3 regions of the Providencia manganoxydans genome follow, and region 3 is predicted to be linked to each of the others. Evidence: predicted binding sites of a transcription regulator. Region 3 holds the regulator's gene; each other region holds the start of a gene.
The links. Region 3 encodes Fur, which represses iron uptake genes when iron is present. Its sites were predicted from a motif close to ATAATAATGAGAACNACTATCAA; they were not measured.

Region 1: the regulator Fur is predicted to act here: its motif matches at 7,873-7,895, upstream of ftnA (non-heme ferritin).
Region 2: the regulator Fur is predicted to act here: its motif matches at 6,359-6,381, upstream of sodA (superoxide dismutase [Mn]).

Annotation. Positions count from the first base shown of each region.
Region 1 is NZ_CP067099.1:2,136,411-2,146,830, reverse strand. It holds gene proQ (RNA chaperone ProQ) at 1-69, opposite strand, end outside; gene JI723_RS09530 (GAF domain-containing protein) at 181-663, opposite strand; gene yebS (membrane integrity lipid transport subunit YebS) at 799-2,025, shown strand; gene JI723_RS09520 (PqiB family protein) at 2,000-4,339, shown strand; gene JI723_RS09515 (DUF1480 family protein) at 4,486-4,719, shown strand; gene JI723_RS09510 (DUF2511 domain-containing protein) at 5,262-5,609, opposite strand; gene copD (copper homeostasis membrane protein CopD) at 5,631-6,527, opposite strand; gene copC (copper homeostasis periplasmic binding protein CopC) at 6,530-6,916, opposite strand; gene ftnA (non-heme ferritin) at 7,242-7,745, opposite strand; gene JI723_RS09490 (DNA polymerase III subunit theta) at 8,092-8,322, shown strand; gene yebF (protein YebF) at 8,374-8,739, opposite strand; gene JI723_RS09480 (YoaH family protein) at 9,049-9,231, opposite strand; gene pabB (aminodeoxychorismate synthase component 1) at 9,486-10,420, shown strand, end outside.
Region 2 is NZ_CP067099.1:75,325-85,744, forward strand. It holds rRNA gene JI723_RS00315 (23S ribosomal RNA) at 1-934, shown strand, start outside; rRNA gene rrf (5S ribosomal RNA) at 1,074-1,189, shown strand; gene JI723_RS00325 (hypothetical protein) at 1,598-2,026, shown strand; gene actP (cation/acetate symporter ActP) at 2,103-3,752, opposite strand; gene JI723_RS00335 (DUF485 domain-containing protein) at 3,749-4,060, opposite strand; gene acs (acetate--CoA ligase) at 4,127-6,082, opposite strand; gene sodA (superoxide dismutase [Mn]) at 6,612-7,238, shown strand; gene JI723_RS00350 (Hsp70 family protein) at 7,557-9,254, shown strand; gene JI723_RS00355 (J domain-containing protein) at 9,254-10,420, shown strand, end outside.
Region 3 is NZ_CP067099.1:3,133,735-3,144,154, reverse strand. It holds gene ycaO (30S ribosomal protein S12 methylthiotransferase accessory factor YcaO) at 1-528, opposite strand, end outside; gene ansB (L-asparaginase 2) at 709-1,758, shown strand; gene JI723_RS14250 (MFS transporter) at 1,815-3,236, opposite strand; gene chiP (chitoporin ChiP) at 3,815-5,212, shown strand; gene JI723_RS14240 (beta-N-acetylhexosaminidase) at 5,281-7,959, shown strand; gene fur (ferric iron uptake transcriptional regulator) at 8,416-8,865, opposite strand; gene fldA (flavodoxin FldA) at 9,038-9,565, opposite strand; gene ybfE (LexA regulated protein) at 9,707-10,000, opposite strand; partial or broken gene JI723_RS14220 (type I secretion system permease/ATPase) at 10,171-10,395, opposite strand.

The DNA of each region.
Region 1 (10,420 bases), 1.0 Mb from region 3:
GCGTGGAAAACGCTCAGCTAAAAATGCGATAACTTCTTTACTACTATTCAACTTAGGTTGATTTTCCATGAAATTTCCTGATAACAACGATTTTGCCAACCAGCACGGGCATGAACAAGCCGACATTATAATAGCGTTGCAGACAATTGCCACGTTCCTATTAAGTTAACATACCAATATTTAGTGATAATTTGGCATCGAACACATTGCCAGATGTTGACACAACTGGTTTACAAGGTGTTTTAACCCTTTTTCATCATTTTCATCGAATTGATTGAAGTTTGGGCTATCGATATCCAGTACGCCTAAAACCTGACCATTTACTTCCAAAGGAAGCACAATTTCAGCGTTACTTGCCGTATCACAAGCGATATGACCAGGGAAAGCATGCACATCACCCACACGCTGTATTCTATTTTGGCTATATGCGGTACCGCAAACACCTTTGCCAAAAGGTATTCTGACACAAGCTATCTTTCCTTGAAAAGGACCAAGAACTAATTCTTGCCCATTTTTTAGGTAAAAACCAACCCAGTTAACACCCTCTAAACGCTCGTACAACAATGCGCTCGCGTTTGCCAAACTTGCGATTAAATCATACTCACCAGCAAGAAGTGCAGATAAATTATCTGAAAGTTCGTGGTAATACTTGTTTTTATCCATAAAATTTTCTTGTAATAATCAAATAACGCAATAAATTAAACATTTCGTGCAATATGTAGGTTAGCAAGTTGTCACTAAGTCGTAAATTTTTTTACACTAGATTACAAGCATGGCTAACAAATCAATGAGCAAATAATGGATCACATTAATCATAGTCAGATAATTTCGCAACACTGTTGCCATTGCAATCTTAAATTATCTATCCCACCTCACGATACGCAACAGGTCGTTATCTGCCCACGTTGCAATAGTCAACTTGATGATGGGCGTTCGTGGTCATTAAATCGCTTATTTATTCTCTCAATCACTTTACTTATGTTAGCACCGATTGCATTTTGGCAACCGCTAATTTCTATTCACTTACTTGGTACACAAATTAACGCTAATGTCATTGAAGGTATACAATTAATCAATCAACAAGGTGATCCTCTTACAGCAAGTATTGTCGCTTTTTGCGCGATTGTCGCCCCACTATTTTTACCTATTTTTATTATCTATTTGTATTTAGGGAAGCGCCTGCGGCTCAATTTACGCCCCATTCTCTTAGTACTAAGTCGTTTAAAAGAATGGGTAATGTTAGATGTTTATCTCATTGGTCTTGGCATTGCTGCTATCAAAATGCAGGACTATGCCACTGTTTTCTTAGGTCATGGATTCATTGCATTTATTACAATGACCTTTATTAGCCTACTCATACTTATTCATCTTAATGTTGAACAACTTTGGCGTCTATTTTACCCAAAACAGCCGCAATCTAACGGCCCAGAAGCGCTAACTTGCCAAGCATGCCATTACACCGGCTCGCCAAATTCACGTGGAGTGTGTCGGCGCTGTCACCGTCCATTACACTACCGAGAGCCTTATAGTTTACAAAAAACATGGGCAGCACTAATTGCGGCCATGATTTTACTTTTTCCTGCTAATTTAATGCCAATTTCGGTGGTTTACCTAAATGGTCAACGCATGGAAGATACTATTTATTCAGGCGTAGTATCATTAATTGACTCAGGTAATTGGCCAATTGCTATCATTGTATTTATTGCCAGTATATTAGTGCCATTTATTAAAATTGTTATCATGATCTTGCTACTGCTTTCTATCCAACGCCATAGCAAAACAGACCCAGTTCTGAGGATGAAGTTACTTAAGTTTGTCACTTGGATTGGTCGATGGTCGATGTTGGATCTCTTTGTCATTGCCTTGATGATGACACTTATCAATCGCGATCAACTGATGTCATTTACGATGGGCCCTGCCGCATTATTCTTCGGTGTCGCTGTTATTTTAACCATACTCGCTGTCGAGTGGCTTGATAGCCGTTTAATTTGGGATTCTTATGGAAAATCACAATCAACAAAATGAATCTGCTGAACAGGAACAAGAGGCGATATTACGTCAACGCGCACGTATTTCCCCTTTTTGGCTGTTACCACTTGTCGCAGTGTTTATTGCCGGTTGGTTACTATTCCAACACTGGCTAGAGCAAGGCACTGAAGTCACTATTGAATTTTCTTCAGCGCCTGGCGTTGTTGCAGGAAGGACCCCTATCCGCTATCAAGGAGTGGAAGTTGGTTTAGTTCAATCAGTCACGATTAGCCAAGACATGAAAAAAATTATTGTTAAGGCAAGTATTAATAAAGATATGCAACCCGCGCTGACTTCAGGAACAAAATTTTGGCTTGTCACACCGAAAGCAACGCTTGCTGGAGTTTCAGGTTTAGATGCCTTAGTCGGCGGTAACTATATTGGTATGCAGCCTAGTACTGGTGAGGAACAACACGACTTCATCGCTCAAGACTCTCCCCCTCAGCTACAGACCGAAGCTGGGGAATTATTAGTCTATCTCAATGCGAAAGATCTCGGTTCATTACACGAAAACTCACCAATTTATTATCGTAAAGTACCTGTGGGTTATATTTCTGACTATTCCATTTTACCAGATGATAAAGGAGTTTCGATTGCAGCAGTGGTCGAGAAACGCTATGCCAATTTAGTTCGTGAAAATAGTCAATTTTGGAATGTGTCTGGCTTTCAAGGTGGCTTTGACCTGAACTCAGGTGTCAATGTTAAAATGGAAAGCCTTTCTGCTGTTATTAATGGTGCGGTCGCATTTGATTCCCCACCTAATAGCCCTCCAGCACAAGAAGGCCAGCAGTTTGATTTAAAAGCCAATAAGCACGATGTTGAGGACTACGAACAACAAAACAGAGAAAACTTAAAAGTTTCTTTATGGTCACCAGAGACCTATGGCGTCAATGCTGGACAGCCCGTGATGTACCGAGGTATCAAGATCGGCGAAGTGTTACAGCGTCACCTGCTTGATGATAAAGTGACCTTTGATGTGGCAATTTTGGATGAATATCGCCATTTGATCCGTGAAGACAGTAAATTTGTGGCTAATAGCCGAGTGGATGTACAACTTGGACTAACTGGCATTCAATTCCAAGGTGCCACACCACAAGAATGGCTAGATGGTGGGATCCACCTATTAGCGGGTAAAGGCAAAGAGGAATTACCTGAAAACTTCCCATTATATCGCAGTGATGATAACGCTAAAGCGGGTGTCACCGGCTCATCACCAACAACGACAATTACATTAAATACCAATACATTACCGGATATTCAAACTGGCTCTGTCGTACTTTACCGTCAATTTACTGTTGGTGAAATTGTCTCAATTAAACCAACCAAGGAAGGCTTTGCCGTTAATATTCATATTTCTAGCCAATACCGCCATTTATTAACTAAACAAAGTGTGTTCTGGGCTGAAGGTGGCGCCAAAGTACAACTTAATGGCAATGGTTTGACAGTTCAAGCTGCGCCACTCACCCGCGCAATTAGAGGCGCGATCAGTTTTGATAACCTCCAAACCTCAAATTTAGACAGCACAAGACAACATACCCTCTACCCTAATGAAACGGCAGCAAAAGCCATTGGGAGCGTAGTGACTTTAACTACCTACGATGCATCTAAGCTTTCTGAAGGTATGCCTATTCGTTATTTAGGTATTGATATTGGTCAAATTGATTCATTGAAGCTATCGCCGGATAATCGAGAAGTTAATGCACGAGCAATCCTTTACCCTGAATATGTTCACGCCTTTACCAAAAGTGGTAGCCGTTTTGCTGTTGTCACCCCTGAACTGTCCCCATCAGGATTTAATAATTTAGATTCCTTAATTCAACCTTATATTAATGCAGAGCCAGGACGAGGAAATAAAAGCCGTTACCAATTTGAATTACAAGCTGCCAATATCACTGATTCACGTTATTTAGATGGCTTAACTATCATTTTAGACGCCAGTGAAGTCGGTTCTATTCAAGTTGGCACACCATTGCTATTCAGAGGTATGGAAATTGGCACTGTAACAGGTTTGTATTTGGGAGAGCTTTCCGATCGAGTTTATGTTGCCACTCGAATTGGCAAAGAATATCAATATCTCATTCGTGACAACACTCAATTTTGGTTATCGTCTGGCTATAATTTATCCTTTGGCCTTACTGGTGGCATGATTAAAAGTGGTACATTTAAACAGTTTGTACGCGGTGGCATATCACTTGCAACCCCACCAAGCGTGCCTCTTTCGCCAAAAGCTAAACCTGAACAGCATTTCATTCTAAAATTAGAGCCACCAAAAGACTGGTTGGATTGGGGTACATCTATCCCGAAACAATAATCACTAGAAAGGTGCGTATTTAAACAATATTGCACCTTCTATCTTTTTTCTTGAAAAAAAATTTTTGGAAATGAATTCCATTTATACTATGCTTAGTTTTGTTGAGTCGATAATACCTACTCCAAAACTACATTAGAGGTAACATTATGAGCATAGTTAATTTGAAAATATCTTCCTATGAAATCAATGATGCAATTATGGCTGATCATAAAAGCGATACCGTCAGTATTCCATGCGATTCTGATACAGAGTTCTGCATGCAATTGGATGGCTGGGATGAAAACACCAGTATCCCTGCGTTAATCAATGAGAAACCCGTTTTGTTATATCGCCAGCGCTATGACAAAGATAATCATCATTGGATAATGCGAGTGGCTTAATTGATGAAGCCGCTAAGTAATCAGCAGCATATAATAGGCAAAAAAAGAGGCCTGGTAGATTCCGATTACCGGGCCTTGGGAAATGGCTCTGGCAGAGCCGTGCGCTAAAAATTGCCATTGAGACGTAACAAAGTACAATTTAATACTAGCTCGCTAAACGTACTCTTACCATACTAATTATCAATTTTTTCACATATTATTAACACAATTTATTTCTTAATTTTCGAATATCGAGCTATTTGATTGATAGTTAAATTCTATTTCAACAATAAGTATAACCTTTCAAATTTAATCAATATAAAAATACAAAAAACTATAATTTATCGTTATTTTTACTGAGCTTCGAAATAATAAAAGGTGTCGCTAATCAGTCAGTAAACGAGTCGCTAGATGTATAGGAAATACGATGATTAGCATGAATGGATGAATAAATGAATGGGATATATTTAGACATAATCACCATACCTTAACAAAAACACTGTAATTTGAAGTATGGTGAGTATATGAGCTATGAATTTAGTGTATTGATATAAAAATAGCTATTAGGCTTTATCACAAAGCTTCTCAGCCGCTAATTTAATTGGTAATACCCGCTGTTCTACTGTTTTTTGCGTTTCTATTGGCGCAAGTAGAACATCAATTGGCTGCGCTTTGATCTCTTTTCTTTCCATCTGTTCCTGCGCAACTTGGTTTAATGGATATTGCATCAAAGTTGCAGGGTTAATCACAACTAAAGCACCATTATTGCGACACTCTAGCATGACTTCTTCTCGAGTAAATGGCCAATCATCACCAAACTGTTTTTTACTCACAGTTTCTAAAGGAGCAGCCACAGCACTAAAAGCTGAACTGGCCAATAACACAGAGCACAGAATTAATTTCAGTTTCATCCTTATACCTTGTTCAAAATCTTAAATGGGCTGATAGGTTGCAAAAACAGCAACGGCGAGTATTGCCATGCTGCCTAACAATAATTCAATCCAGCTATTAATAATCAAATACTGTAACCGCCCTTTTTGCTGGATCTTAGGCACTAATACATAGCGATTAACCAATGCCAATATCACCATACCAATAACTAATACAATTTTTAACCACAGCCATGATTGATATTCGGAGTTATTATAGGCAAATGGCCATTGTGGTAGTAATGTCATCGCACTAATCACCCCTGTGATTAAAACCATTGCTACTGCAATATGCCCTACGCGAGAGAAACGGATTAAACTCGCAAATATTTGTTTATCTAAGCCCGCCGCCAATTCTTTTTTATCTCGTAAAAATTGAATACAAATCAAGAAAGGCCATAACCCACCAAACCAATAGGCTGAGCTAATAAGATGAATAAATTGATTTAAGCGATGTAAATTACCGATTACCCCATCATGCATAGCAGCATGACCAATCAATGCGTGTAACCCCAATAGCCCAATAGAAAGTATTAACAATGAATATAGTCTAATTTCTTGGCGAGAAATAAAAATCACCCCAAGTGTGATAATAGAGAAAATTAATTCCCAACGCCAAATTTGACCAAACGACGTTTGTAATACGTTGAGCCAAGTTTCAAGATCGACTGCATCTTGCCAGCCGTCTCCCATCAGCCCTGCTTGCGCTGACATCCAAAAAAATGCGGTTACCGCAGTAATCACAGCACTGAATACAATACCGCGATTTAAAATCCGCTGAAGAACTTGGCTAAATGCGCCAGAGCTCAAGATCACCGCAAATATTGACATTCCACACATCAACATCGCGGCAATAAAATGAGAAAAACGTATAACGACGTAAAATGCCTCTAAAGACATAATTATTTCACAGTGAAACTGTATTCGCCCTTAGTCTTATGGCCATCTACAGAAACAACACTCCAATTAACATCGTATTTACCCGCGGCTAATTTACTTTCAATTGGCACAATGACCTTTGTATCGTTATTTGGGTCTAATTCAGGCTTACCTGTTTTAACTACGTTATCATTTGGCCCTGTTACCTTGACTTTTGCAAAGTTAACTTCGATACCTTCAGAAAAATTTAAAGTGATGGACTCTGGAGTTTGCTCTACTGCTGCACCTTCAGCAGGGAGCTGATCTTTAAGATGTGCATGAGCAAAAGCTTGTTGAAATGACATGCCTAAAAATAGAACAGCCACAGCACTGAGCTTGCGCCAAGATGATTTAATTTGGTGGATTGGCATAGTAACCCCTTAATTTGCAGGTGAATTTAGATTTATTGCCAACTATTATACGAAATAAATCTCATTTATCTGCTACAAAAAATCGATTTAGCTACTTAAGGTGTGACTAAAGACACAAAACGCAAAGAAAGGATCACATAAATCTTAACAACGACACCAGCTATGTATGGATCTATGCCTTATATAATACAGAGGAAAACTCAGTACTAAGTAGAAGAGATGCCCGATACATCATAAATTAAGTGACTAGTTCGAATGAACATAGTCACTATAACTTATGAAAGGTGCTGCAATTTTAAGCTGGGAGGAAGATGAATATTTTATATTAAACGTGAGTTACCGCAGACATACTTTTTAAGTCTTTATCCAATAGGAATAGCGCTTTACCACTCTCACCTACCATATCTAATTTATCTAGGATGGATTTGAATAATTTTTCTTCTTCGTGTTGCTCAGCAACATACCATTGTAAGAAGTTAAATGTTGAATAATCCTGCGTTGTCATTGCTAAATGCGCTAATTTATTAATTTCCGCAGTAATTTCTTGTTCGTGTTTATAAGTTAAGGTGAAGACTTCAGCGATTGAATTAAATGCTACTGGTGGTGCTGCAATTTGGCCCAGTATTGGCAGTGCCCCAGTATCACTAAGATAATCAAACAAACGTTGCATGTGCTCCATTTCTTCCTGTGAATGTGCTTTTAAAAAAGCCGCAGCACCTTCGTAACCTTTATCACTACACCAAGCACTCATTTGTAAATATAAATTCGCAGAATAAAACTCAAGGTTTAACTGCTCATTTAATTTATTGATCATGTCAGTTGTTAGCATATTCTTTCCTTAGTCATCAAGAGTAATGTCCATTATTATGCATATTAAATAAATAATTAAAACCCTAAAACAATAATAAAACAAAAAAACCCAATTTACTGATAATTAATAACTTTTATTAAAACTAATAATAATCAATCTCATTATCTTTACTGGAATTTTTTCATTTCATGAAAAAGTAAATAACATTTATTCTCTTAATATTAAATTGCTATATTGTAAATTAAAGCCGTTTATTTTTTATTTATTTTTACTTATTCGATACTAACGTTAGGGCATAGATTATCGCTCATGCATAGTGATATGCTACTATACCAAAATACCTGTAAAGAATTTGAGAAGTAAGATGAACTATAACCTCGCACTGTTACCAAAAGATCAAATGGATAAAGTCAATGTCGACTTGCAAGCTTCAGGTGTGGCTTTTAAAGAACGCTATAATATTGCAGTCATAGCAGAGGTAGTCGAACGGGAACAACCTGAAAATCTTAGAGAATATTTCAGAGAGCGACTCGTATATTACCGCCAACTCTCTCAAAACTTTGCGCGACTTCCTTATGAACCAAGGAATCGTTAATCGATCTCCCAAAGGAGAAGCTAACTTCTCCTTTGGCTTAACAGATTCAGATTATTTCAGTGGATTATATGTAATTGTCGACTTTTCACAGTCAACCACCACATTATACTGTAGATCCTTTTTTGCACCCCTGACTGTCAATGGAACTTCATAACCAGTTGCTGTCTTAGTCACATCTTGGCTATTCACCCATGCCACTGCTTTTTTACCTACCAAGGCTTTTTCATCAGTCCAACGAGGTAAACGATTGTGCATAAAATCATTTTTAACTTGTGCCGCTATTTGTGGCTCAGACAACTTATCGCAACTAATAAAAGGGGCTGCTTTACCTTCTTCTTGATTTGCACTAAATGCAACAGAACTGAATAACAGTACACAGCTACCTACAACACAACTTATTTTTTTTCCTGCTTTCATAATGCTTCCTCTGATCCCTATCAAAATATACTCTCCATAGTTTAAGTTGCAGCATTGTTGACTTACTCACTCGCACCAGTCACCGTATTTTTTATACTTCTAGCAACGCGTTCGCTTGTCGCCTAGCTGTCTCTCGAATTATTTAGAGTATTGTGGGTGGCAAATTAGAATAATCACCATGGTAAATTTTATACGCTATTTATCTACACTATCTAAAATAGACGAATATTTATAAACTGCCAAAATGATTTGACTTAACTAATATGTATCAGATTTTAGCGGAAATGTTAATAGATTGTTTTAGCTATACTAATCGTCATCTTCTTCAAAACGTGCGTGGATCTGTTCTTTGTCTTTGTGCTTTTCACGAATTTCTTGCGCGACAAGGGCAATAGCTTCCCCACTACTCATGCCATCGGCAATAAGTTGATGGATGCGCTCAACCGCTTCCTGTTGCTCTTGGTGATTAAGTGCTGGCATACCTGAAAACATCGTTAAATCCTTTACAATAAAATTTAGCGCAATTTTAACAGCTATTGGCTTCTTAAGATAAGAATATATATTCTAAATAATTCGGGAGACAGCTAGGCGACAAGCGAACGGGTCGTTAAGCGCATCGAAGAGGATATGGCTGGCGCAAGTAAGCGTAATCAAAATGCTGCAACTTGCAGTATGATGAGTATATGCTAATCTGAGCGACAGTCCTTATATGTCGATTATATCGATTTTTAGTTTAGCGTATCCAAATGGTTATCAATAAAATACAACTCCCTTATCATATTCACGCGGCAACTGATTATTTTACACCATTAGCTCATCAACCATGGGCAATGTTACTTCATTCAGGTAATTCAGAGCATTCTCATAACCGATATGACATTATTGTTGCTGATCCTATCGCAACCCTGATAACAAACGGTGACAAAACTACGATTACTCATCAGCAATTCGTTAATGTTTCTGAAGATGACCCTTTCACCTTATTACAAGAATCGATTGAACGTTTCACTCCTGAACATTGTTGTGATAGCGCACTCCCCTTTACTGGAGGTGCACTAGGTATTTGGAGCTATGATTTAGGACGTCGTATAGAAAAACTTCCTCAAATAGCGAAGACTGACTTACAGTTTCCAGATATGGCAGTCGGTATTTACCTCTGGGCATTAATTGTTGATCACTTAGAACAGCGAGTAACGCTATTTAGCTACGATGATGTCAATGAACGTTTAAATTGGCTTAAATCGCAAAAAGCATCACGCAAAACAAAATTCACATTGACCAGCCCTTGGCACGCCAACATGTCTCAAGAGCAATATCAACAAAAAATTGGTCAAATACATGATTATTTACGCAGTGGTGATTGCTATCAGATAAACTTAGCACAACGCTTTCAAGCCAAATATAAAGGCAATGAATGGGATGCGTTCATGTTGCTTAATCAAGCCAACCGAGCACCATTTTCATCTTTTATACGGCTGCCTGAAAACGCAGTAATCAGTATTTCACCTGAACGTTTTATTCTATTGCAAGATGGCGAGATCCAAACTCGTCCAATAAAAGGTACCCTCCCTCGTTTAGAGGATCCTCAAGCAGATGCAGAACAAGCAGACAAATTAGCTAATTCACCAAAAGATCGCGCTGAGAATTTAATGATTGTTGACTTGCTTCGTAATGATATTGG
Region 2 (10,420 bases), 1.3 Mb from region 3:
TGGCGTAATGATGGCCAGGCTGTCTCCACCCGAGACTCAGTGAAATTGAACTCGCTGTGAAGATGCAGTGTACCCGCGGCAAGACGGAAAGACCCCGTGAACCTTTACTATAGCTTGACACTGAACATTGAGCCTTGATGTGTAGGATAGGTGGGAGGCTTTGAAGTGTGGACGCCAGTCTGCATGGAGCCAACCTTGAAATACCACCCTTTAATGTTTGATGTTCTAACGTTGCCCCGTAATCCGGGGTGCGGACAGTGTCTGGTGGGTAGTTTGACTGGGGCGGTCTCCTCCCAAAGAGTAACGGAGGAGCACGAAGGTTGGCTAAGCATGGTCGGACATCATGCGGTTAGTGCAAAGGCATAAGCTAGCTTGACTGCGAGAGTGACGGCTCGAGCAGGTACGAAAGTAGGTCTTAGTGATCCGGTGGTTCTGAATGGAAGGGCCATCGCTCAACGGATAAAAGGTACTCCGGGGATAACAGGCTGATACCGCCCAAGAGTTCATATCGACGGCGGTGTTTGGCACCTCGATGTCGGCTCATCACATCCTGGGGCTGAAGTAGGTCCCAAGGGTATGGCTGTTCGCCATTTAAAGTGGTACGCGAGCTGGGTTTAGAACGTCGTGAGACAGTTCGGTCCCTATCTGCCGTGGGCGTTGGAAGATTGAAAGGGGCTGCTCCTAGTACGAGAGGACCGGAGTGGACGCACCACTGGTGTTCGGGTTGTCATGCCAATGGCATTGCCCGGTAGCTAAGTGCGGAAGAGATAACCGCTGAAAGCATCTAAGCGGGAAACTTGCCTTGAGATGAGTCTTCCCTGACTCTTTAAGGGTCCTAAAGGAACGTTTAAGACTAAGACGTTGATAGGCTGGGTGTGTAAGCGTAGCGATACGTTGAGCTAACCAGTACTAATGAACCGTGAGGCTTAACCTGACAACACCGAAGGTGTTTTAGAGAGATTGAGTTGTTTTTGAGTAGTGAGAAGCCGAAAGGTGAGGGACACGCAGCTTGTTTGAGATTGAGGTTCTGGTTTGCGTTGAGATAACTGCAAACGGGAACGAAACAGAATTTGTCTGGCGGCAATAGCGCGGTGGTCCCACCTGACCCCATGCCGAACTCAGCAGTGAAACGCCGTAGCGCCGATGGTAGTGTGGGGTCTCCCCATGTGAGAGTAGGGAACTGCCAGACATTAAATTAGTGAAGAAGCCACCCAATGGGTGGCTTTTTTGCGTTTGGAAAGAAATAATATTTTTCATAAATATGATATCGATAAGTAAGCTTTATAACTTTAACAATTAGTTTTTCATAAATTAATTTGTTTAAATGTTAAATGGTGTCTTTTTTAGTTAGACAGCTTTTATAATTTGGCTATTGATATCAATATATAAGCTATAAAAAATGATTTTATGATCACTGATTTTGTTGTTTTATGTTTTCTATTTACCTGCTTTTCTTAAGATACTTTCTCATTAAAATAGATAATAAATGTTAAATTGATGTTGCAAAAAGTTAAATATATACTAGTAATAAGTAACTTAATCAGATGTTATGAATGTTTTGCACACGGTAATGCACTTATTTATCAAGGTGAATAAGATGAAAAATATAAAATCTGTTAATAGCCAAATATTTAGGGATATTGTTGCTGTTAGTAAGCAAAAGGAGCTTGAATTCAATAATGGCCAAGATGGGGCAATAATATTATCTCTATTAGTGATGTTTTTTACGCCCTTTTTATTGCTTAATGAAGTACGCCAGTTTCTACAAATAGATTACAGTTTTGCTGCTATGGCTAGTATCGCGGTGGTTAGCCTTATATTAACCGTTATTCTTTATAAGGTGTTTAAGATTAGCCAAAAATTTGCGGATAAAGAAACATTATTAAATTCATTGTTATCAATGTATGTACCTAATAATAAAGCTGAATTTGAGCGTTTTAAAGTAGAAACAAGAAATGAACCTACTCATTTTTTTGAGTTGATAAATGAGTGGATAAGCACCGAAAAACTGACCTATGCAAAATAACTCAGTTTTATAGGATTAAAAAAGCGGCTCAATTAAAAGCCGCTTTGCTTATGTTTCTTTCTAGAGGTAGTAAAGGTTAATGTGTTTTGCCTTGTTCAATTCCCAAACCAATTTGAGAGCGAACAAACTGTTCTCTAAAACGCTCTCTTTCCATTTTGCCGCGCTCTGAGTTATCCGTTACAGAGAATAGCCACGAAGCTACAAAGGCGACAATCATTGAAAAGAATGCCGGATACTCATAAGGATAAATCGGTTTTTCATGATGTAAGATGCTGACCCAAATGGTTGGACCTAAAATCATAAGCACAACCGCAGTAATTAAGCCTAGCCATCCGCCGGCTAAGGCGCCACGAGTGGTCAGTTTTTTCCAATACATGGATAACAGTATGATAGGGAAGTTACAGCTTGCCGCGATAGAGAAGGCTAAGCCAACCATGAAGGCGATATTTTGGTTTTCAAATAAGATCCCTAATCCGATGGCAACGAATCCTAATATAACGACGGTTATTTTAGATACGCGTAATTCTTCTTTTTCGTTAGCTTTACCATCTTTAATCGCCATTGCATAAAGATCATGGGATACAGCCGAGGCACCGGCTAATGTTAAACCAGCCACAACGGCGAGTATAGTGGCAAATGCAACCGCAGAGATAAATCCAAGGAAGAAATTTCCACCGACTGCATCTGCAAGGTGTACTGCCGCCATATTGGTTCCACCAATAAGCTTACCAGCTGCATCTTTAAAGTCTGGGTTTGCACTAACAAGAACTATCGCACCGAAACCGATAATGAAAGTGAGAATATAGAAGTAGCCAATGAAACCTGTTGCATAGAATACGCTTTTACGTGCTTCTTTCGCATCACTAACGGTGAAAAAGCGCATGATAATATGAGGTAGCCCTGCGGTACCAAACATCAATGCTAGGCCAAGTGAAAGCGCAGATATCGGATCAGAAACTAAGCCTCCGGGACTCATAATCGCGATGCCGTTTTTATGAACTTCTACCGCTTCTTTAAATAGTGTATTGAAATTAAAGCCAACATGTTTCATGACCATGACAGCCATAAATGTTGCACCGGCTAATAAGAGGATTGCTTTGATTATCTGTACCCATGTTGTCGCTAACATCCCACCAAATAGGACGTACAACACCATGAGGATCCCAACGATCACGACAGCGATATGGTAATTCAAGCCGAAAAGCAATTCGATCAGTTTACCTGCACCAACCATTTGCGCTATTAGATAGAGGGCGACAACAACCAGTGAACCTACAGCGGATAAGATCCTTATTGGTCTCTGTTTTAATCGATATGAGGCTACATCAGCGAATGTATAGCGACCGAGGTTACGCAGACGTTCTGCAATAAGAAATAGAATAATTGGCCAGCCGATTAGAAAGCCGATGGAGTAAATCAGCCCATCATAGCCTGATGTATAAACTAGAGCTGAAATACCTAAGAATGATGCAGCAGACATAAAATCGCCGGCAATTGCCATTCCATTTTGAAAACCGGTAATTTTACCGCCAGCAGTATAGTAATCTGAACGGGAGCGAGTTCTTTTTGAAGCCCAGTAAGTAATATAAAGTGTAAATCCGACGAATAACAAGAACATAATAATGGCTTGAATATTGACCGGTTGTCGCTCAACATCGCCCGTCAGTGCATCAGAGAATGCTGCTGAAGAGGCAAAAAGTAGGATAAGGGGTAAGATTTTTATCATTTTTGCACCTCTTTTAGTATTTCAGCGGTTAAGCGATCATATTCACCATTTGCACGAATAACATAGATACCCGTTAATACAAAGGAGATAACAATGAGCCCCACACCGACAGGAATGCCACGGGTGATATAAGAACCTTCAGAGATTGGTGTTCCTAGCCAGCTAGGAGCAAAGGCAATAAGAAAAATAAAACCGACATACAGTATTAATGTGATAGCTGACAACAACCATGAAAATCGACCACGTTTCCTTACCAATTCTTTAAAGCGAGGGTTATTCTCTACCTGTTGATAAGCAGTAGCATTCATCAGAGTTCTCCTCTGTTATACGTTATACTTTATGTAAGGCCGCTCAATAGAGACGGCCTTTTGGCGTTATGACATACTCATTGATTGTTTTTCTTCGAGTAGTTTTTCGACAACACCTGGATCTGCTAGCGTAGAGGTATCTCCTAAGTTACTAGTATCACCTGATGCAATTTTTCGTAGGATACGGCGCATGATCTTACCAGAGCGGGTTTTCGGAAGAGAATCCGTCCAATGTAGAACATCTGGGGTTGCGATTGGGCCGATTTCTTTACGTACCCAATTGCGGACATCGGTATACAACTCAGGTGATGGTTCTTCCCCTGAGATTAAAGTGACATAAGCATAAATCGCTTGCCCTTTAATACTGTGTGGAATACCCACAACGGCTGCTTCTGCTATTTTTGGATGGGCAACTAAAGCTGATTCTATTTCAGCCGTTCCTAGACGGTGACCTGAAATATTTAATACATCATCGACACGCCCAGTGATCCAATAATAGCCGTCTTCATCGCGACGGGCACCATCACCACTAAAATACATCCCTTTGAAGGTTGAAAAATAGGTTTGTTCAAAACGCTCATGATCACCATATAAGGTGCGCGCTTGACCTGGCCATGAATCAACAATCACAAGGTTACCTTCGGTAGCACCTTCTAGAGGCTCACCAAGGTTATCAACCAAAGCAGGACGAACGCCAAAGAACGGTAATGTTGCAGAACCTGGTTTCAGCATCGTAGCACCAGGAAGTGGCGTGATCATAAAGCCACCCGTTTCTGTTTGCCACCATGTATCAACAACAGGGCAACGGCTGTTCCCGATCTTCTTATAGAACCATTCCCAAGCTTCAGGGTTTATTGGTTCACCAACAGAACCGAGGATCCTCAGTGAACTACGGTCGGTACCTTCGATTGCTTTATCGCCTTCAGCCATTAATGCACGGATGGCAGTTGGAGCGGTATAAAGAATGTTAACTTTATGCTTATCAACCACTTGGCTCATACGATTAACAGCTGGGTAGTTAGGTACCCCCTCAAACATTAATGTTTGAGCGCCATTCGATAATGGACCATAGAGTAGATAGCTATGGCCTGTTACCCAACCGACATCAGCGGTACACCAGTAGACTTCGCCTGGATGATAATCAAAAGTATATTTGAAAGTCAGCGTGGCGTAGACCAAATAACCGCCAGTGGTATGCAATACACCTTTTGGCTTACCTGTTGAGCCTGAAGTATAGAGAATAAATAATGGATCCTCTGCATTCATTTCTTCAGGAGGACAGTCTGCGCTAACCCCTTGAACCAAATCATGCCACCATAGGTCACGGCCTTCTACCCAACTCGGTACATTCCCTGTACGACGGTAAACAATGACGTTTTTGACGGTAGTAACATTAGAATTGGTTAATGCATCATCAACATTTTTCTTCAGTGGAATAGCACGGCCAGCACGTAAACCTTCATCGGAAGTAATAATTAGCTTAGCTTTACAGTCGATAACACGTCCAGATACTGCTTCGGGTGAAAAGCCAGCAAAGATCACGGTATGAATGGCACCAATGCGTGCGCAAGCTAACATGGCAACTGCGGATTCAACGACCATAGGCATGTAAATGGCAACCACATCGCCTTTACGAATACCTTGCTGTTTCAGCACATTGGCGAATTGGCTAACATCATGATGTAGCTCACGATAAGTGACATGTTTAGATTGAGAAGGGTCATCGCCCTCCCAAATGATGGCGGTTTGATCACCTTTTTCTGCCAGATGGCGATCTAAACAGTTAGCGCTTAAGTTAAGAGTTCCGTCTTCAAACCAGCGAATACTGATATGGCCTGGGTCGAAGGAGGTGTTTTTTACTCGAGTATAGGGTTTGATCCAATCAACTATTTTCCCTTTCTCACCCCAGAATTGCTCAGGGTTTTGAATAGAGAGTTGATACTCTGTGTTGTACTGTTGCTCGTTTATCAGGGCATTTTCTGCAATTTCAGCAGGAACGGGATGCTTAGTTATTTGAGTCATATTTTTATCTCCTTGCAGATGTTAATACTATGTCAAAAAATGGTTAACTAAAGCAGGAAATATAAATTTGTTTTTCTTTTGCGCGGAAGATCACGTATTAATTGTAATGGATTTAACAGGATTATCATTTGATGCGAAATGTCTAAATGGAATAATTATCTAATTATGTTATTAAAGGTAATATTAAAGAAAATCAAAGGGTGCTAATGTTGGTATTAGTTGCTAAATAAATAGCCAATGCTAGTTAATGAGAAAGACCACATAAACACCATGGGTTTGATAATGATTTTCATTAACAGTAAAATCACTATAATAAAAGTTATTTTCACAAGGTGTGAAGTATGCTCGTGATACTTCAAGTTGCAGGGTTTTCGTTGGGGTATAAGTGACTAGGCTACGCTCGCTGAGTCACCGTGTTTATCTATACTTCTCGACTATCTGCACCTCGAATTATTTAGAGCATATATACCCGATGTGCCGTACCTTTTGAGTAAACGGTGTAAATTAATAAGTCACTGGAGACAATACAATGAGCTATACATTACCTGCTTTACCTTATGCTTATGATGCGCTGGAACCTCATTTTGATAAGCAAACCATGGAAATTCATCACACCAAGCATCATCAAACTTATGTAAACAATACGAATACTGCATTAGAAAAATTACCTGAATTAGCAAATCTAGACATCGATGTGCTTATTCAGCAGCTAGATAAAATCCCTGCTGACCAACGTACTTTTGTGCGTAACAATGCTGGCGGCCACTCAAACCACAGCTTTTTCTGGAAAGGTTTGAAGCTAGGTACAGAGTTGAATGGATCTCTAAAAGCAGCGATTGAGCGTGACTTCGGTAGCGTTGATGCGTTTAAAGACCTGTTTGAAAAAGCGGCTGCTTCTCGTTTCGGTTCTGGCTGGGCTTGGCTGGTTCTGAAAGATGACGGTAAACTTGCTGTTGTTTCAACTGCTAACCAAGATAGCCCTCTGATGGGTGAAGCTATTTCTGGTGCATCAGGCTATCCAATCATTGGCCTAGATGTATGGGAACACGCTTATTACTTGAAATATCAAAACCGTCGCCCTGATTACATTAAAGCGTTCTGGTCAGTAGTAAACTGGGACGAAGCTGCGAAACGTTTTGCAGATAAAACCAAGTAAGTTATTAAATTAACAAAAACTCGTGGGCGTGGTCTTTATTGGCTGCGCCTTTTTTATTTATATTTCAAATTGTAGGTTGGTATCGTAGCCACTAAGTTACAGTGTTTATCTAATGTTCTCCGCCTCTCTTCACTTGCTGCCTATCTATTGCCTCTATCGCTTTCCTTTCCTGAATCAATCTCAGTTTTGTCTCGTTCCAAACTTTTTTGTTTTATTTATAATCAAGTTTATTAATATTGTTAATCTATAAATGTATGCACGGGCTTCATTTGCTCTGAAGTTGAAATTGTCGGCAATAAGGGAAATAAGGAAGATAAAATGGCATCTAGTATGGTGATGGGGATCGATCTTGGTACCAGTAATAGCGCGGTGAGTTTGTGGATTGAAGGACGCTCTGTTTTAATTCCAAATAAACAAGGAGATGTGCTGACACCTTCTGTGATTGGCATTGATGATGACGAGCAGATTTTAGTGGGTCATTCAGCTCGTGCACGTCTGCAAAGCCATCCACAATTGACTCAAGCCAGTTTTAAGCGCTTTATGGGAACCAATGCGACCTTACCATTAGGCCATCTTACTTTTCGCGCAGAGGAGCTTTCAGCCTTACTTTTGAGGCAATTAAAAGATGATGTAGAAGCTTGGCTAGGTTATTCCGTAAAAGATGCAGTGATCACCGTTCCTGCCTATTTTAATGATGTACAACGCCGAGCAGTGAAAACAGCGGGGCAGCTTGCTGGGTTGAACGTATTGAGATTGCTTAATGAGCCAACAGCAGCATCGCTGGCTTTTGGTTTATTGGAAAATAAAGAGCACAAATATTTGACGTTTGATCTTGGTGGGGGAACTTTTGATGTTTCTATTATCGATATGTTTGAAGGGGTCATTGAGGTTTGTGCGAGTAGCGGTGATGTGCGTTTAGGCGGAGATGATTTCAGTGAAGCTATCTATCAATGGATGTTGAATCAACAGCCTCAATTAAAAGCCTCTCAAGCTGAAGTTAGGGCACCGCTGCTGGAAAAAGCAGAATTATTAAAAATCGCTTTAAGCCAAGGGAATGAAGCAACGGTGGCTTGGTCTTGGCAGGATAAAGAGTGGCAATGGACGATGAATGAGCAAGAGTTCAGTACTTGCTGCCAACCTTTATTAACCCGATTGCAGCAGCCAATTGTGCAAGCATTGCATGATTCTCGATTCACTCTCAATGACCTTGATGACATCTTATTAGTGGGTGGTGCTACACGCATGCCTTTAATTCGCCAAACGGTCGCTCGCCTTTTTGGTCGTTTCCCGCGGCATGACCTGAATCCAGATGAAGCCGTTGCATTGGGTGCGGGTGTGCAAGCAGGAATGGTCATGGCTGATGCTGCGCTTGATGATGTTATTTTAACGGATGTGATGCCTTTTTCGTTGGGAATCGAAACCTCTAAAAAAAATGCAGTGCATTATGAGTCAGGTTATTTTTTACCGCTGATCGAGCGAAATACTTTTTTACCTGTTAGTAAGATGCAAACGGTTAGCACAGTTGAAGATAATCAAACACATATTCTATTAAAGATTTATCAAGGGGAAGCTCGTCGTGTACAAGACAACGTGTTTCTTGGTGAAATGGATATTGATATTCCTGCAAAACCTGCGGGAGAGGTAGATATTGATGTCCGATTCACTTATACCGTTGATGGATTGTTAGAAATTGAATGTCGTTATCAAGGCAACCCTGAAGTGTTTCGTCTGGTAATAGAAAAAGTACCGGGGCAGATGAGCGAAGAGCAAATTGCACAAAGTTTACTGAAAATAGCAGATCTAAAACAACACCCAAGAGATAGGCAAGAAAACAGAGTGTTATTAGCACGTTGTGCTCGTTTATATGAGTTTTTACTGGGTGAAGATCGTTATTGGATAGACCAAGTGACAACGGAGTTTGAAAGAGCTTTAGATAGCCAAGATCAGCGCCGTATCGCTGCAATTCGCGAACAGGTCGAGCAATTTTTAGGTCGTTATGAGGGAGACTCACATTAATGAGTATGTGGGAAATACTAGACATCGCCCCAACGGTGGATGAAAAGGAAATTCGTCGTGCCTACGCACGGCAAGTAAAAAAATATCGCCCTGATAGTCACCCTGAGGAATATCAGCAACTACGTGAAGCTTTTGAAGAAGCAAAACAATATGCGCTGTACGCTGATTTTCATGACAGTGAGGACGATGATGACCAATCTTTAATTTCCATTGATTCATCAACAGTGGAAGAAGAGGTTTCAGATTCACCTTATCAATCTGAACTGACGATGACCTACCCTCTTTCTAATATCAATGTGCTTGAGACTCCTGTTGAAATAGATGCATTACCCGTTGTTGAGATCCCTTATAACTCGGAGCAACTTGAGCGTATTGCTGGCCTGTTAATTAAAGATGAAAAGTTTGGCATGAACGAACTTGCCTTACTATGGGCTGAGGTAGCCGAACGGGGCAGCTTACTCATTCATCAGCAGTTTCATGAAGAGTTTTCGTGGGTATTATCACAGCAAGAAGGCCTTACTGAAGCCATTGTCGAACATGTTTCAACATTTTTGGGCTGGCGGCTGAATGAATATAGCTCAACACACACCATTCCGTTCTATGTACAAAATGCAATTAATGAGCAACTACGCCAAACTGAGGTCGCTCGTGCTTGGAAACAATGTCAAATCGAAGCGGCACAAGGCGATTATCTGGTTGCTGCATCAATGCGTTTATTGGTAAGTGAGCAAGAAAAAGTCTCTTTCAAAGTTCGCTTGATCCCTGGACTCATTCCTCAAATATCACAGCAAGTTGAACAATTAACCTATGAATATCCAGAACTGAAAGATAAATTCAATCCAGCGGTGCAGTCCTTTGTACAGCAACCTAGGATAGCGTTTAATTGGCGTGGTATTTTTTTGTGTGTATTTTGGGGGTTACTGCTGAATATGGTGGCTGCCCGACCAGAGGTTAGCCCCACGGTTGCAATTATTGCTGCCGTTATCATTGTTTTTTATTTATTTATTAGCGACATAATAATGTTTTGGCTACATTCAAAACCAAAACTATTTAAATGGTTTTTGATAATTGAATTCTTTGTGACCCTGTTAGTGGTGCTGAATTTAATTATTGGCCTGTTTTTATCGTTATCGACTTTCTTTGTTGCGTTAGATGTGGGACCTGCG
Region 3 (10,420 bases):
ATTGCCAATGATATTCATCGGAATATAGACAGTTTGATTATCAGACTGACGAGTAAAAGGTAGTGCACAAATGCCTCGTTCTTCATTACCTGATTGCAAATCAATTAATTGGCTACCTGCTAACGCATTGTCTGGATCATAAAATTTACGTAAACGTGAGTCCAAAATACCTTCAGGTAATGCGTCATCTTCAGTTAAAGGGAACCATTTTTCATTTGGATAGTGGACGAAATCACCTTCAGCGATCGATTTACCTAAATAGAAATCAGCAAAGAAGTAGTTAGTTGATAAACGCTCAAAATATTCACCAAGCGCTGAAGCCAAAGCCGCTTTTTTACTAGCTCCCTTACCGTTGGTAAAGCAAAGAGGACACTCTTTGTCACGGATATGCACTGACCAAACATTGGGTACAGGGTTCAGCCATGAGGCTTCTTCAATATCGAATCCTAGCTTTTTCAATTTAGTTTGAAATGCATCGATGGAGACTTCAAGGGCGGCATCTTTGCCAGGAATAAATGTTTGGCTCATAGGTCTATGACTTATTTAGTTTGAGGGAGGAATAAGCAACTATGATACGGATTTTTGTATTATATCTCACGCAAAATTATCTGATTGTCAGCAATTTCATCTAAAATAATAAGCGTCATCACGGAAATACTGTTCTAATTCCACATAATAACTGTAGTTTATATAAATGGGAGTTATATGATGAAACTTAACAACAAAGTATTACTGGCAACAGCTATCTCTCTTTCACTATGCACAGGAGCGGCATTTGCACTACCCAATATCACAGTGTTAGCCACAGGGGGAACCATTGCTGGTGGGGGGGATTCGTCAACATCATCGAGCTATCAAGCAGGAAAAGTGGGGATCGATGCGCTGATTAATGCAGTTCCAGAGATGAAAAAGCTAGCTAACCTTAGTGGTGAACAAGTAGTTAATATCGGTTCCCAAGATATGAATGACCAAGTTTGGTTAACGTTAGCAAAAAAAATTAACCAAGAGTGCGATAAAACAGATGGTTTTGTGATCACTCATGGTACTGACACACTTGAGGAAACGGCTTTTTTTCTTGATCTCACGATATCTTGCCAGAAACCTATTGTACTCGTTGGTGCGATGAGACCATCAACGGCACTTGGGGCTGATGGCCCGTTAAATCTTTACAACGCAGTTGTACTGGCCACAGATCAATCTGCGGGGGAGCGAGGCGTGCTGATGGTGATGAATGACAAAGTCGTTCAAGGGCGTGATGTGGTTAAAATGAGTACAACTGAAGTGCAAGCCTTTGACGCAGTTAACGCTGGGGCACAAGGTTTTATTCATGATGGCAAAGTGACATTTTATAAACCTGCAATACCAAGAACCAGCAAAGCCGCTTTTGATGTGAGCAAATTAGATAAACTGCCTAAAGTTGATATCATTTACAACTATTCTAATGCATCAGCTGCACCCATTAAAGCATTACGAGAAGAGGGGGTTGAAGGCATTGTCAGTGCAGGGGTTGGTAATGGCAACATGTATAAAACTGTTTTCGATGCTTTAGCTAATGCAGCGAAAGAGGGAATTGTCGTCGTTCGTTCAAGCCGCGTACCAACAGGGTATACCACGCGTAATGCTGAAGTTGATGATAATTTATACGGTTTTGTGGCATCAGAACGGCTAAATCCACAAAAAGCACGCGTTTTATTACAATTAGCGCTAACTGAAACTAAAAATCCTCAGCAAATCCAAGCACTATTTGAAAAATATTAATCTGTAATTATTTGAGCATAAATAAGGGATATCCCTTATTTATGCAGTTTAAATTTTTAAAGGTGAGGTTCCGTGATCCGATTCGCCACAATATTTGCCGTGATGAATGCAAATAATGGTACAAATGAAAATATTACAAATAACCATATTGCCGCAGACTGTGTGCCTTCAATGCCTCCCGGAGAAGAAAGGCCAGCAAGGTTTGCTATCATTCCTGCTAAAGAAGCGCCAAAAGCAGTTGAAAATAGTTGTAATGTGGTGATTGCTGAGGAGGCTTTTTGAGACTCAGAACCAGAAGAAACTTGTAGTACTCTAGCTAATAAATGCGGCCATGCGGCACCAATACTAGCCCCTGTTATAAATAACATTGAGCAAATTACCCAAATTTGAGCGGATGCGATATAAATTGTTTTTGTCATAAATAGAGTCAGGATGACTAGGCTGCCCAAGGTGATTAACGGTGTAAAACGAATAATTTTAGTTGTGACAGTCGGTTTAAGCGATGAAGAAATAATTGCAGCACTTGACCATCCTGCCCCCACTAAAGCGGCTAGGTAACCAGATATCAACGGAGCAATATCATGTAACATTTGCAGAAAATAAGGGACGAATACTTCGGTTTGTACACTTAAACCTAATAATGCCATGGTGAGATAAATGGGGGCTAATTGAGCCGATAAATGGAATGTTCCACTGGGAAATAACGTATTAATACCACGGCGTTCAATAACCGCTAGCCTTACACATAAGAGTATTGCTAGAAGCATGCCACCAATAGGAATAAGTTTGTCTTGGCTCAAACTACCGACGGAAATAGCCAGCACGGCGGTAGAAAGAAGCAATAATGCTTGTAAGGGGATGGGCTGCTGTGGGCCACTCTCATTCGGATTTTTGGCTGGTAATACTTTTAGTGTTAGCCACAAATAAGGGATCCCAACCAATACTAGGCACCAAAAAGCCCCTCGCCAAATATCATACTCAGCAAAAATCCCCCCTAAAGCAGGGCCTAATAATGTTGCCATTCCCCACATACTCGACATCATCCCTAATACGCGAGACCACAGGTGCTGAGCAAAAACAATGTGCACCATTGAATAAGAGAGTGTGAGTAAAATACCACCACCAGCACCTTGGATAATTCGCCCAAGTAGCATGATTGGCATAGATGGTGTCATAGCACAAATCACGGAGCCAATTAAAAAAATGAGAGTGGCAAGCCCATAGCTTTTTTTAGGTCCTAACCGATTAAGTATTCGAGAAGTGAGTGCTGATAAAATAATTGAAGATAGGATAAATAGAGTGGTATTCCATGCATAGAAATCAATGCCACCAATATCGCGAACAACGGATGGTAGTGTTGTAATTGTAATATAGACATTAATTGCATGAAGACAAATACCACCCGATAGAGCGAGTGTTAAGCTAAGATTTTTGCCAGTAAGTAAACTACGCCAACCTTCTTGCTGATGTTTATCCATATCTACTCAATATAAATAATCTTGATTTATTTCCTTCAAGCGGCCGCTGTTGTATTTTTTATGTCCGTCATGAGGCTGTGTTTTTACTAATGGTGATATCAAGCTGTGCTAAGAGATTTGTTAAGAGTCACTCACTAAGATTAAAGCTATTTTATTGAAAGACAAAATATTTACTTAGCTTATTTTAAAATAAATAACTATTTACCCACTAAAGCAGTTTTGTTGCAACTTATCAAGTTTGACTGAAACGATTACATCCAAAGAATGTTATTTTTTATATTGAAATAAGTCTGTGTGGGCTTATTTCATGGCGTGTTTTATCTAAATTTAACCATTAGTTTGGGATATTAATACTATTTATATAATGATTAATAACAATTAATGCTAGTAATGAACAAAAAAATTAATGTGTCTTAGCTCATGTTTTAGGAATAAATACACTTTTCACCTTGATAATTCGCGTCGCGAAAAATAGGCTAAGTAGGAATGCGTATTTTGTTTTGGCATTAATCATTACCTAATGAGCTACTACTAAGATAATAATTTAATAATAATATAAAAATTAGAGGAAATACCGAATGGTTAATAAAAATGTCAATTATGGCAGGGGGTTGCTCGTACTAAAAATAGCCATAGCCTTGGCGCCTATCAGTTATCCATCAATCAGTTTTGCTGAGCAATTCCTTGATGATTCAACACTTAAAGGAGGGCTTTATTATTGGCAACGTGATCGTTCAAGAAAAGAACTGTCCCCCGATAGTGATAAATATAAAAAGTATGTCGATAACCTTAAACATTCTACTGTAAACGCTAGCCTCGATTTTTCTTCTGGCTATTTTCAAGATGTGATTGGGTTAGATTTAGCTGCGTTTACTGCCATTGAGTTATCAAATAGTGGTCCCGCAGCTCCCAATGAGATCGGCTTTAGTGACGCGAAAACGCGATGGGATGAAAAATGGACTGGCGACCGCAGTGGCGTGAGTGTTTATAAAGCCGCAGCGAAAATGAAATATGGGCCCTTTTGGGGGCGAGGAGGGTATATCCAACCAACGGGGCAAACACTACTTGCATCTCATTGGAGCTATATGCCAGGTACTTACCGTGGCTTTGAGGTCGGTGCAGCATTTGATTTCGAACAAAATGGTGCGCTGAGCATGTCATATATGTGGACAGACCGCTATAAAGCACCTTGGTATCGCGACATGTATAATTTCCGTGAGGCTGATGGGCAAACAGGGATTAGCTACCTCCAGTCTATTGGTTTTAAATACGATTTCAAAAACTCATTCGTTCTTGAAGGTGCTTATGGCCAAGCAAAGGATTACATGGATCAATATTTTGCTAAGGCCTCTTATGCGCTTCCTATTGCATCCCGCGATCTTCGTATGTCATATCAATTCTATGGTGCCAAAGACAAAGTGTCCGATGGTGGTGTGAATGATGTTTACGATGGTTTAGCTTTTTTACAAGCAGTGACGTTAGGGTATACCTATGACCAATTTGATTTTCGTTTAGAAGGTACTTATTCCAAAGCAAAAGGAAATCAAGGTTATTTTTTACAGCGGATGACCCCCGGCTATGCAACGTCGAATGGGCGTTTAGATATTTGGTGGGATGGACGTTCAGATTATAACGCGAATAATGAAAAAGCGGTTTATGCGGGTGTTATGTATGATTTAGCTAATTGGGATCTTGCTGGCTGGAAAATCGGAACATCTTATATTTATGGATGGGATGCTAAACCAAGTACTAATTCTCAATATGCCCAAGATGTAAAATTAAGAGAAAGCGCTTGGAACTTTGATATTTTATATACCGTGCAAACGGGTAGAGCTAAAGACACTTTATTTAAATTACATTTTACTAAATATGATAACCATACAGATATTCCAAGTTATGGTGGCGGGTTTGGTAATATATTCCAAGATGAAAAAGATATTAAGTTTATGGTTATGATGCCATTTACTATTTTTTGATAGCAGGGTCACTGCTATCAAAAAATAATATGGCAGTGGCTGAATTTGAATTTAATATTGAGGTCACAATGAAAAAAAATTATTTAAGTCCTTTGGCATTATTAATTTCGGCAACTTTATTTTCAACGATTGTCAGTGCTGAACAATCAGCAACTCAAGTTGTCGATGCACTCGCGAATATGGATGTAAAAATTAATGTTATTGATAACCAAGCTGGAGAGCATGGTATTGATTGCGCTGCACTAGGTGCAGACTGGGCTGCTTGTAACCGTGTTGATATCACGCTGACGAATGGTTCTGATGCGATAGAGTCTGATGATTGGGCGCTCTACTTTCACAGTATTCGACAAATATTAAAGCAAGATAATCCACAATTTAAAATTACTCATGTTACAGGGGACTTACATAAAATAACGCCGACAAGTCAGTTCAAAGGAATTAAAGCCAATGAAAAAGTGGTATTACCAATAACAGGTGAATATTGGCAGGTCAATTATTCAGATTTTATGCCTCGCTGGTATGCAACTTCAGGTGATGCGTTACCACGCAACCTCAAGAGTACCGATACTCAGGATCCTACTCAGTTTGTAGCGCCATTTGAACTCAAGAATTGGAAAAGGGTAGGTGCAGATAACAATGTACTGATGACTGCTGAAAATCGTTACAAAAAAAATACCGCTTTAAATGCCCTATCTGAACAGCAAATGCGAGGGCAAATTTTACCTACGCCACTCGATATTACGTTACAGCAAGGAGACGTTGATTTATCTAAAGGTATAAATTTACATTTAGAAGGTTTAACAAAAGAGGAACTTGCAGTCATTGATGAGCATTTACAACAAGTTAAGCTTAAACAAAATAATCAAGGTTTCCTTGTTGAAGGTAAGATTATCCCTAATCAATTTGCTATTGATAATCAAATCAGCGGTGCTTATGAATTAGTGATCACTCCCCAAAAAGCACTGATTGTTGGTTATGATCGTGTAGGGCTATTCTATGGTATGGAGTCATTACTTTCAGCAGTCAGTGAATCCGAGAAGCCAACAATTGCAACGATGACAGTTAAAGATAAGCCTCGTATGGAATATCGAGGTGTTTTCTTGGATGTAGGACGTAATTTTCATAGTAAGCAAGTTGTCATGCGTTTAATTGACCAGATGTCACGTTATAAGCTCAATAAATTCCATTTTCATCTTACTGATGATGAAGGTTGGCGGATTGAGATCCCAGATTTGCCTGAACTCACAGAAGTTGGTAGTCAACGCTGTCACGATCTTGACGAGCAAACATGTTTATTACCTCAGTTAGGCTCAGGTGCTGAAAACAATAATATGGGGAGCGGTTATTTTACTCGTGATGACTATATTGATATTTTACGTTACGCCAAAGCACGTCATATTGAAGTGATCCCTGAAATTGATATGCCTGCACATGCCCGCGCTGCGGTGGTATCAATGGAAGCTCGCTATAATAAATTGAAAGCCGCTGGAGATGAAAAAGGGGCCGAGCAATACCGCTTAGTTGATCCATCAGATACATCAGTGACAACGTCGGTACAATTTTATGATAAGCGTAGTTACTTGAATCCGTGTTTAGAGTCATCTAAAAACTTTGTTAATAAAGTTGTTAGTGAAGTCATGCAAATGCATGAAGAGGCGGGTGTACCCCTGAAGACATGGCATTTTGGTGGTGATGAAGCGAAAAATATTCGCTTGGGGGCAGGATTCCAAGATAAAAATGGTGCTATTGAATTAGGTAAAGGGATAATTGATAAACAAATTGAAGATAAACCGTGGGCGAAATCGAAAGCCTGTCAGCTGCTGATTAAAAATGGTGATGTCAGTGATTTTGATCACCTATCGAGCCATTTTGCCAAACAAGTTAGTGAAGGTTTACAGCAAGAAGGGGTTACTACCATGCAAGCATGGCAAGATGGCCTAAAAGATGCTGTGAATGCTAAAGATTTTGCAACCAAAAATGTGAGAGTTAATTTTTGGGATACCCTCTATTGGGGAGGTTTTGATTCGGCAAATGACTGGGCAAACAAAGGCTATCAGGTCGTTATTTCAAATCCTGATTATGTTTATTTCGATATGCCATATGAAGTTAATCCAAGCGAAAGTGGCTATTATTGGGCGACTCGCGCGAGTGATGAACAAAAAGTTTTCTCATTTGCACCTGATAACTTGCCTCAGAATGCAGAAACATCGGTTGATAGAGATGGAAATCAGTTTACTGCAAAAAGTGATAAGCCTTGGCCGGGGATCTATGGCTTGTCTGGCCAATTATGGAGTGAAGCAGTTAGAACAGACGACCAAGTAGAATATATGCTGTTCCCAAGGATCCTACCACTTGCAGAGAGAGCTTGGCATAAGGCGGAATGGGAGAATGATTACCAAGCTGGCCGTGAATATGTTGGAGGTAAAACACAGCATGTTTCACAGCAAAATTTAGCTAATGACTGGGATCGTTTTGCAACAATCGTCGGAGTAAAGGAACTGCCGCGATTAGATAGAGCGGGTGTTGCTTACCGGATCCCTGTTCCTGGCGCTAAAATTGAAAATGGCGTGTTACTGGCAAATCTTAGCTATCCAGGTTTAGTGATTGAGTACTCATTAGGAGAGAGTGATCACTGGCAAACGTATTCAGCACAACATCCACCAAAAGTGAATGGCAGCGTGAAGGTGAGAGCGAAAAATGCACTGGGCACACGAACAAGCCGTGTCGAAATAGTGACGCAAAAATAAGGTATCAGTATTGGTGGTATTCGTTAGATACCACCAATTACAATTAGCAGTTGCACTATTGCAGAGAAATTAATTCTTCTCTAGTTAAGTTTGTGCATTCCATTAAATCTTTAAAAATTTTTTATAATAGTTGGCGGTTATTGCTCTGCATCTAATGCTTTTTTATATGTCTTTGCTGCGAAGCTGTACGCAAAATGATGACTATGACGATGTCATAGCTAAGTCTATTTGGGAGTCGTTATACATAATGTATGAAAATGACTTTCGTTGGCAGCTGATATCACAATCATAGCAACGGATCATAGGATGATGATTAATCAGAAAAGATATGATGCAAGGAGAATATCTGTGTGTAGATAAAAGAAAACCCCATGTAAAACATGAGGTTATTTGGTAATTAAGAGACTGTATGAGTGCCTTATTACAATAGCTATGAGTCGTTAAAAAACAACTCAATCACTCTTTTGCTTCGTGTGCATTTGCATTTTCACGGCAATCGCCATCAGCGCAGTGGCCATAAAGATATAAGCTGTGGTTAGATAGCTTAATACCATGACGAGCAGCAATATTCGTTTGGCGTTCTTCAATTGATTTATCAGAAAATTCGATTACTTTACCGCAATCTAAGCAAATCAAGTGGTCATGATGGTGCTGTTGAGTCAGTTCAAAAACGGATTTACCACCTTCGAAGTTGTGACGGGTCACAATGCCAGCATCGTCAAATTGGTTTAATACGCGGTATACTGTGGCCAGACCGATCTCTTCACCCATATCAATCAATTTTTTGTAGAGATCTTCCGCACTGACGTGATGGCACTCAGGCTCCTGAAGTACTTCCAATATTTTTAATCTTGGAAGAGTGACTTTGAGTCCAGCATTTTTCAATGCTTTATTGTTGTCTGTCATGCGGGTTTGTCCTGTATCTTAAATCAGAAATTTAACAATAATGAGACATTTTTAACATATATTCAGTTGTCTTCGAAACTGATTTACAATTATAGGCATGGAAACAAAAAATAGAAACCATGCATTGTCTCATTATTATAATAATATCAGCAATCCTACGCTGATTTGTTCGTTAGCCGAGGATCTCAGATAGAGACATCTCTGTTGAAATTTGTTGTACCCATGCATCAACACGCTCTTCGGTTAGCTCAGGCTGGCGATCTTCATCGATGGCTAATCCAATAAAATGGTTGTCATCATACATGCCTTTAGAGGCTTCGAAATGATAGCCTTCAGTAGGCCAAGCCCCGACAATTACTGCACCACGCGGTTCAATAATATCACGGATAGTTCCCATCGCATCACAGAAGTACTCTGCATAGTCTTCTTGATCACCACAACCAAATAAAGCAACAAGTTTGCCTTCAAAATCAATTTCTTCGAGAGTTGGGAAAAAATCATCCCAATCACACTGGGCCTCACCATAATACCAAGTTGGGATGCCAAGAAGTAAAATATCAAACGCTTCAATATCTTCTTTACTGCATTTAGCGATATCATGAACTTCAGCGTTATCGTTGCCTAATCTCTTTTGGATCATTTTGGCAATATTTTCTGTATTACCAGTGTCACTACCGAAGAAAATGCCTATGACTGCCATAAAGTGAATAACCTCTTGTTTTTCCAATCTGGTTTGAAAAGAGCCAGATAGGGCTAAATTTGAATAAATAAAACTTTGGCCTTATTTTGGCGAAAAACCCTGAATAAATCTGTCGAATTTGTGTGGTTTACTAAGACGAAACTATCTGTTTGAAGGCTCGTAAACCTGCGCGAGCTGTGACATTAGCATTTCTTCTATTAGCTCGCTACGGCTCATATTTTTTTCATCAGCCAGCTGATTCAATATGGCGACAGCATCTTCATTGAGCTTTAGTTCAACGCGGCGTAACCCGTTGACTTTATCTCTTTTAAGTTGATTACGTTTATTAATTCTTAATTGTTCATCCCGCGAAAGCGGACTTGTTTTAGGTCGCCCAGGCCTGCGTTCCTCAGCGAACAAATCAAGTGTGGTGCGATCAGTTTGTTCTTTTGCCATATTTCTTTAATACTAATGGGCGTGTACCAATAATCCAGCGCGCAATCATACCTTAGCTGTCGTCCTTGTGCCAGAGCGCATATTCAGTGAAAGTCTTTGATAGTAAAAAAAAGAACTGTTTGTTGGAAAAAGCACCAAATAATATTTAATTAGTGCTTTTTTCTGATTCACTAGCGAGTTTGCTGATGCCATAGACTGGCGTAAATTCCATTTTGTTGCAGTAAATCTTGATGAGTACCTACTTCAGCAACTGCACCTTCACGGATCACACAAATTTTGTCAGCATGCATAATGGTATTTAAACGGTGAGCGATACTAATAACGGTTCTTCCTTTAGTGATCAAATGCATATTAGCCATAATGGCTGCCTCAGATTCATAATCTAAAGTTGAAGTGATTTTGAATTCTGGATGTTTGAAA